Regions from separate parts of the Mesorhizobium sp. J428 genome, predicted to be linked through region 1. Evidence: predicted binding sites of a transcription regulator. Region 1 holds the regulator's gene; the other holds the start of a gene.
The links. Region 1 encodes LexA, which represses DNA repair genes until DNA is damaged. Its sites were predicted from a motif close to TGTTCNNNNTGTGTTCNG; they were not measured.
Positions count from the first base shown of each region.

Region 2: a site for LexA is predicted at 2,185-2,202, ahead of LRS09_RS14225 (DNA recombination protein RmuC). Genes of this name have one in related genera too.

Region 1 is NZ_JAJOMX010000001.1:5,004,096-5,008,304, reverse strand. Features, by position in the region: gene LRS09_RS25220 (ComEC/Rec2 family competence protein) at 1-2,166, shown strand, start outside; gene lexA (transcriptional repressor LexA) at 2,192-2,905, opposite strand; gene glp (gephyrin-like molybdotransferase Glp) at 3,036-4,209, opposite strand, start outside.
Region 2 is NZ_JAJOMX010000001.1:2,803,881-2,808,089, reverse strand. Features, by position in the region: gene yidC (membrane protein insertase YidC) at 1-1,431, shown strand, start outside; gene def (peptide deformylase) at 1,625-2,134, opposite strand; gene LRS09_RS14225 (DNA recombination protein RmuC) at 2,235-3,485, shown strand; gene LRS09_RS14220 (hypothetical protein) at 3,568-3,702, shown strand; gene LRS09_RS14215 (DUF6481 family protein) at 3,809-4,209, opposite strand, start outside.

The DNA.
Region 1 (4,209 bases):
GGCGGCGCATTCCTCCTCGTGCCCGTGCTGCTCTGCGCCGGAGCGGCCGTCTATTTCGCACTCGACTTCGAGCCAGGCTGGACGCCGATCCTCTCGCTGGCTGGTCTCTTCGGAGCCGTTGCCTGGCTGGCCCGTAATGTCGCGGTGGCGAGATATCTCGCGCTGGCACTTCTGCTCCTCGTTGGTGGTGCCTTCTTCGGCAAGGTGGAAACCTGGCGCTCCAGCACGAAGGTGATCGGCGGCGAAATCACCACACGGCTGACGGGGCGTGTCGAGACGATCGAAACCCGCGAGAAGGGGCGCATAAGGTTGACGCTCGCGGTGATGGCGACAGAGCGGCCGAAGTTGCGCTATCAGCCCGACCGCGTGCGCCTGACGGCCCGATCCGCGCCGCCGGGCCTTGAGCCGGGTGCTGCGGTGACGGGATTGGCGCGGCTCGCGCCGCCGCTCGGGCCGTTGCGTCCCGGCTCCTACGATTTCGCTTTCGAAAGCTATTTCGACCGGATTGGCGCGAGCGGCTTCTTTCTCAAGCGGCCTGAGGTTTTGCCGGCGGCGGACGAGAGTTCGTTGCGCGCGCGCGTGGAAGCCTGGATCGAAGCGCGGCGCCTCGCGCTTGCCGGGCGCATCCGCGGCCATATCGGTGGGCCCGAGGGCGAGATCGCGGCCGCGCTCGTCGCCGGCGTGCGTGCGGGAATCCCGGAGGATGTCAACGAGACGCTGCGCATCACCGGGCTCGCGCATGTGCTGTCGATCTCCGGCCTGCACATGGCGCTGGTGGCGGGCGTGGTGATCGGGTCGCTGCGGCTCGGCTTTGCCGCCTTTCCCGGATTTGCCTCGCGCCATCCGGTGCGGAAATACGCGGCTGTCGGCGCGCTGGCAGCACTTGCCGCCTATCTTCTTATCTCAGGTTCGCAGGTCGCCGCCGAGCGCAGCTTCCTAATGATCGCGGTGATGCTGGTCGCGCTGCTTTTCGATCGCGCGGCGCTGACGATGCGCAACCTGGCGATCGCCGCCCTGATCATCATCGTGCTCTCGCCGCACGAGGTCGTCGGGCCAAGCTTCCAGATGTCGTTCGCGGCAACGGCCGCGCTCGTTTCCGCCTATGGCTGGTGGGCGGAACGCAGAGCGCGCCGAGCACAACCGAATCCTGCACAGCGTGGCGCGCTCCTGCGGATTGCGCGAACGGTCGTCTTCTACGCCGCGGGGTTGGCGGCCACGTCGCTGATCGCCGGCGTCGCGACCGGCATCTTCGGCGCCTGGCATTTCCAGCGTGTCTCGCCGCTCGGCCTTGTCGCAAACCTCGCGGCCATGCCCGTGTTTTCGGTCGTCGTGATGCCGGCGGCGGTGGCCGGAATGGTGCTGATGCCTTTCGGCCTCGATGGGCCAGTCTTCATAATCATGGGGCAGGGGCTGTCGCTGGCACTTGCCATCGTCCGCTGGCTCGCCGAGCGCACGCCGGTCGATGCGATCGGCGCGGTTCCCTCCGCTTCCGTTGTCCTGCTCGCGCTTGCGCTGGTGCCGCTCACGCTTGCCACGACGACCGCGGTGAGACTGCTCGCGGTCCCGCTCGCCGTCGTGGGCTTTGCAAGCCTGACGCTTCGCGAATTGCCGCAGGCCTACGTCTCCGAGGATGCGCGACTGGTCGGGATCAGGACGCGGGACGGCATGCTGGCAGTCAACCGCGACCGTCCGAATGCGTTTACGGTCGAAGACTGGTCGCGGGCGACGATGGCAACCGGTATCATGAAGCCGGCAAAGGAGACGGAAGCCGGAACCACTGGCACCGTCATGGATATTTCTCCGGCGCGATTCTTCTGCGCGGGCGACCTGTGCCGGGTCGAACATGAGTCGGGAGCCGTGGTCGCTCATGCGTTGACGATGCCCGACGCCGAGCAGGCCTGCGACACGGCGAGCGTAATCGTCATCGCCGATCCGACGGCTGCCAATCCCTGCCCGCACAGCAAAGTGCAAATCATCACCGCGCGACGGCTTGCGCTGGACGGCAGCGCAGAGATCCGCTTCGACGGTGTGGGAAACGCTTCCGTCACCTACGCCCTGTCCGGCACGCGTCCCTGGCACGACCACCGCCGCTTCTCGCGCGCCGCCAGAGGCATGGCTCCTTACGAGCCCGCAAACAAAAAAGCCGGCACGAAGCCGGCTTCCTGAACCACTCGTCGGCTCTTCGCGACGCTCAGTATTTCCGGATGAGGCCGACGAGACGACCCTGCACCTTGATCCGGTCCGGGCCGAAGATCCGCGTCTCGTAGGCCGGGTTGGCGGCTTCGAGAGCGATCGAGGCGCCCTTGCGGCGGAAGCGCTTGAGTGTGGCTTCTTCCTCGTCGACCAGGGCCACGACGATGTCGCCGGGGGTGGCCGCGTTCGTGTTGCGGATGATGACCGTATCGCCGTCGAAGATGCCGGCCTCGATCATCGAATCTCCTTTCACTTCAAGGGCATAGTGCTCGCCGCCCGACAGCATTTCCGGCGGCACCATGATCGCGTGGGTCTGGTGCTGGATGGCGTCGATCGGCACGCCGGCCGCGATGCGGCCCATGACGGGGATCGAGATCGCGCTGCCCGCATCGTTGCTGGCAACGGGCGCGCGCGGCGGCTCGGCCGGCTTCTGGCCGAGGCTGCCCTGGATGACGCTCGGGGAGAATTTGCGCGGGCCGGCGAGGGCGGGAGACATCGATTCCGGTAGGCGGACGACTTCCAGCGCGCGCGCCCGGTTGGGCAGGCGGCGGATGAAGCCGCGCTCCTCCAGCGCCGTGATCAGGCGGTGGATGCCGGACTTCGAGGCAAGGTCCAGCGCCTCCTTCATCTCGTCGAAGGAAGGGGGAATGCCGGACTCCTTCATCCGCTCGTGGATGAACATCAGCAACTCGTGTTGCTTGCGCGTCAGCATTTCGCCCTCCAAGAATCGCCAGACAAACAAAACCAGAACAAACACTATCTGTTCGATATGTGTTCTGCAACCGCTTAAATTTTAGTGAATTTGTTTACCGTTCGTTCAGGCTATTTGCCGAGCCGGCTTCTCATCGCAGCAGAACCACGCGGCAGGGAGAGCCCGCAGGGGCTGCGGGAGCGAAGGGCGGACGGACGATGAGGGCGTTGGCGTCGGCCAGAATCCGCAGCATCGAAGAATCCTGCACAGGGAAGGGCGCTGCAACGAGTTGGCCGTCGCGACTCTCGACACGGGCGCGGACATAGTCCTCACGCTGGTCGTTTTCGGTCATGTCGACACCCAGAACCGCGTCCCGAATGTCCAACATATGGGGCCGTCCTCCCAGTTGCGCGACGAGCGGCGCGACGAAAAGGTGCGAGCAGACGAGAGAGGCCACCGGATTGCCGGGGAGCCCGAGCACCCGCACGTCGCCCAATCGGCCGAACATCAGCGGCTTGCCGGGCCGCATCGCGATCTTCCAGAAGTCGAGCGTCATACCGGCAGAACTCAGCACCTCGCGCACCAGGTCGTGGTCGCCGACCGAGGCGCCGCCGAGCGTGACGATGATGTCCGCGCCCGCTGCGCGTGCGCCATCTATCGCCGCGGCGATCCCAGAGCGGTCGTCACGTACGATGCCGAGATCGAGGGGGACGGCACCCATCTTTTCGACCACGGCAGCCACGCCATAGGCATTCGAGGAGATGATCTGGTCCGGCCCGGTCTCGCTGCCCGGCGGCAGCAGTTCGTCGCCCGTGGCGAGGATAGCGACCAGCGGCTTGCGGATGACCGGCAGCGCCGCGTGGTTGGCGGCAGCCGCCAGCGAGACGGCGGCGGGATCGAGGAGCCGGCCCGCCTCGAGCAGAGGCTCACCTTCGCGGAAGTCGAGAGCTTGCCGGCGGATGTTGCGGAAGGCCGCGACGGGCTCCAATGCTTCCACACCATTGGGCGAGAGGCGCGTGTTCTCCTGGATCAGCACGGCGTCGGCCCCGGCAGGAACCGGTGCGCCGGTAAAAATGCGGACCGCTTCGCCGGGGCCAACCGTGCCCGTGAACCCCTTGCCGGCCGGCGCCTCGCCGATGACACGCAGCGTCGCGGGCACCGATGCGACGTCGGCGGCGCGGACCGCATAGCCGTCCATCGCGGAGGCGTCGAAGGGCGGCTGGGTGCGCAGCGCCGCGATGTCTGTGGCGAGCACGCGCCACGCGGCCTGGCCGATCGCGACGGTTTCGGATGCGAGCGGGGCAGCCCCGTCGAGGAGGCGGGCC
Region 2 (4,209 bases), 2.2 Mb from region 1:
AACATCGACCTGCTCAATCCCGCCTCCCTGCCCAACGGCCAGTATGCCGAGATCGGTTATGTGGCCGGCGCCGACGCCGGCGCGATGCCAGGCCCCGATACGGTGTGGACCGCCCCGGCCGGCGCGACGCTCACTCCGTCGACCCCGGTCACCCTGACCTACACCAACGACAAGGGCATAACCTTCACGCGCACCATCGCGGTGGACGCGAACTACATGTTCACGGTCAGCGACAAGGTGGAGAACTCCGGCGCGGCGGCCGTGTCGCTCCAGAACTACGGCCGCGTCACGCGCTTCGACAAGCCAGCGCATCCGAGCGTCTACGTCATCCATGAGGGCCTGATCGGCGTGACCGGTGAGGAAGGCCTCCAGGAGATCAGCTATTCCACCCTGGAAGAAGACAAGCGCGTCACCCCCGGCAAGTCGACTGATGGCTGGCTCGGCATCACCGACAAATACTGGGCTGTCGCGCTGGTCCCGTCGGGCGCCCAGCCCTTCCAGCCCAACTTCTCCTGGTTCGACGACGGCCGGGCCCGCTTCCAGGCCGACTACCTGACCGACCCGATCCAGCTCGCGCCGGGTGCCTCCGCCAATGTTGAGACCCTCGTCTTTGCCGGCGCCAAGGAAGTGAACAAGATCCAGGCCTATGAGACCGACCGGCAGATCCGGCAGTTCGACCTGATGATCGACTGGGGCTGGTTCTATTTCATCACCAAGCCGATGTTCTGGCTGATCGACCACCTCTACAAGCTGCTCGGCAATTTCGGCCTGGCGATCCTCGCCACCACGGTCATCGTCAAGGCGGTGTTCTTCCCGCTCGCCAACAAGAGCTACGCCTCGATGGCGAACATGAAGAAAGTGCAGCCGAAGATGCTGGAAATCCGCGAGAAATACGCGGACGACAAGATGAAGCAGCAGCAGGCGATGATGGAGCTCTACAAGACGGAGAAGATCAATCCGCTGGCCGGCTGCTGGCCGATCCTGATCCAGATTCCCGTGTTCTTCGCGCTCTACAAGGTGCTGTATGTGACGATCGAAATGCGGCATGCGCCGTTCTTCGGCTGGATCCAGGACCTCGCGGCGCCCGATCCGACCTCGATCTTCAACCTGTTCGGCCTGCTGCCCTTCGCGGTTCCCGCCTTCCTGCTGATCGGCGTATGGCCGATCATCATGGGCATCACGATGTTCCTGCAGATGCGCATGAACCCGACGCCGCCGGACCCGACCCAGGCGATGATCTTCACCTGGATGCCGGTCATCTTCACCTTCATGCTGGCCTCGTTCCCGGCTGGCCTCGTCATCTACTGGGCGTGGAACAACTTCCTGTCGATCGTCCAGCAGGGCGTGATCATGAAGCGTCAAGGCGCCAAGATCGAGCTCTGGGACAATCTCATCGGCATGTTCAAGAAGAAGCCCACGCCGGCGGAATAGCGACAAGCGCAGAGCCTCATAAGAAGCCCGCTTCGGCGGGCTTTTTTATGGGACTAAACCAAGCTTCGGCTTCGAAGTTGAAACCTTGTAGAGCAGAGCGACGTAGCTTCGGTATCGGCCGCCTGGGCGGGTTGGCGTTCTCTCCGGCGGCCGGGCCCGGGCTATCCGGTCAGGAGTCCGGGCGCCGCTTCGCTCAGGCGGTGCGGGCCAGCTTCCTGAACTTGCGCATCACCATGTCGCGCTTCAGCTTCGAGATATGGTCGATGAACAGCACACCGTTCAGATGGTCAATCTCGTGCTGCAGGCAGGTCGCCAACAGGCCGTCCGCGGCCAGTTCCTGCTGTTTGCCATCCTTGTCGAGATAGCGGACGGTCACGCTCGCCGGGCGCTCGACCTCGGCATAGTAGTCGGGGATCGAGAGGCAGCCTTCCTCGTGGATATTGCTGTCGTCGCCAGACGCCACGATCTCGGGATTGATGAAGATCTGCGGGGCAGGTGCCTCGCCTTCCTTGGCGAGGTCGATGACCACCAGCCGCAGTGGTTCGCCCACCTGGATCGCGGCAAGGCCGATGCCGGGGGCGTCGTACATCGTGTCCAGCATGTCGCCGGCAAACTTCAGAAGCGGCGCGTCGACACGCTCCACGGGCTTGGAAACCTGGCGCAGCAACGGATCGGGAAGGATGATTAGAGGCTTGACGGACATTCGGCTCACCTAAGACCTCGGCCCGGCAGCGTCAACATCGGCAAGATCTCCGTTCACGTTTTGATCTGACGCGGTCCGCCGAATCGCATAGACTTGTTGCATGAACGACCTCTCCACCCTGTTTGAACAGCCCGTGATGCAGCTTGGCGCATCGATCGTGACGCTCGGCCAGGCGCTGGCAGCGGCGGCTGTCGTCGCGCTGCTGCTCGTCGTGCTTCTCGGCGTGGCGTTGTGGCGCTCCGGCGCGGCACGGGCGGCGGCGGCCGCCGAAGCGGCGCAGCTTGCCCGCGAAGCGGAGATGCGGATGGCCGAGATCGCCCGCCAGCAACTCGAGATGCAGGGCCGGATGGGCCAGATGAACGAGGCGCTGAGCGCGCGCCAGGCCGAGCTCAACCAGTCGCTCGGCCAGCGCCTCGACGCCATGACGGGGAGGATCGGCCAGACCATGACCGAACAGACCCGTTCGACGCATGAAAGCCTGGCAAAGCTGCAGGAGCGGCTGGCGGTGATCGACACGGCGCAAGGCAACATCCAGTCGCTCGCCGGACAGGTCGTCCAGCTGCAGGCGATCCTGTCGAACAAGCAGACGCGCGGTGCGTTCGGCCAGTCGCGCATGGAGGCGATCGTGGCGGACGGTCTGCCGCACGGCGCCTATGAGTTCCAGGCGACGCTGTCGAACGGCAGCCGCCCCGACTGCATCATCAGGATGCCGAACGGCACGCCGCCGCTGGTGATCGACGCCAAGTTCCCGCTGGAGGCCTGGAACGCGATCCGCGCCGCCGAGGCGGCGGAGGGTTCGCCGGAAACTGCCAAGGCCGCCGCGCAGGCATTCCGGCGCGACGTCGAGGTGCATATCAAGGCGATCTCGGAGAAATACCTGCTGACCGGCGAGACGCAGGACACGGCGTTCATGTTCGTGCCCTCTGAGTCCATCTTCGCCGAGATCCACGAGAACTTCGAGGCGCTGGTCCAGCGCGCGCACCGTGCCCGCATCGTCATCGTCTCGCCCTCGCTGCTGATGCTGTCGATCCAGGTGATCCAGTCGGTGCTGAAGGACGCCCGCATGCGCGAGCAGGCGCACCTGATCCAAGGCGAGGTGGTGCGGCTGATGGAGGACCTGTCGCGCCTCGACGACCGCGTGCGCAAGCTGCAGGGGCATTTCGCACTGACGGCGAAGGACATCGACCAGATCGTTACCTCGGCCGACAAGCTCGCGAAGCGCGGCCAGAAGATCGAGGCGCTGGAGTTCGGCCAGGCTCCGGACAGTGCGGATTCGTCCCCTGCGGCGGAGCCCTCGGTGGGCACGCGCACCGGACAACTGCGGCTTCGTGTCGTCGACGGCGACGAATAGGCTGCGGCCCAGCGTTCGCGCTTGATTGCGCTGTGCTTTTCCATTCAGATGCGCTCAGTCGAACGCCCCGAAGGAGGATGACATGGCAAAGGGTGCGATGAGGCCCGGCAAGGAGGCTCGAAAACCCAAGAAGGACGCGAAGAAGCCGGTCGCGGCGCCGGCGCCGTTCGCCAAGGTCGAGCCGGCGCGGATCACCAAGCCGAAGAAGGACAAGTAGATTCCGGTCGCCGCCTTACAGGGCAAACGCCAAAAGGCGGGCCCGAGCACCTCGGGTCCGCCATGATGGCTGAACGGCTTACCGGCCGGACCTTGTCCGGCCTGGATCAGGCGGTCCGGCGGGTCCCGACGCGAGACTTCCGAGCGGCGTAGCGCGCATCGCGCCTTGCCTTCTTCTCGGCTTCCTCGGCGAGGTAGCGCGACAGACGCTCCTTTTCCTCGGCCTCGCGAGCCTCGGCCTCGATGCGCGCACGCTCCTCGGCCTCCTTGCGGGCGATTTCCGCAAGGCGCTCGCGTTCGGCGCGTTCCGCCGCTTCGCGGGCGAGCTTCTCCTGACGGAGCTTCTCTTTTTCTTTCTCGCGGATGGCGCGGGCGGCCAGAATGGCCTCGCGCTCCTGCTTGCGGGCGATCACTTCCGGATCGTCCTCCGAAGGACGCGACTTGAATCGTTCAAGCAACGCCTTCTTCGCTTCAACGGCGGCATTACGCCTCTCCGTGAAGTCCTTTT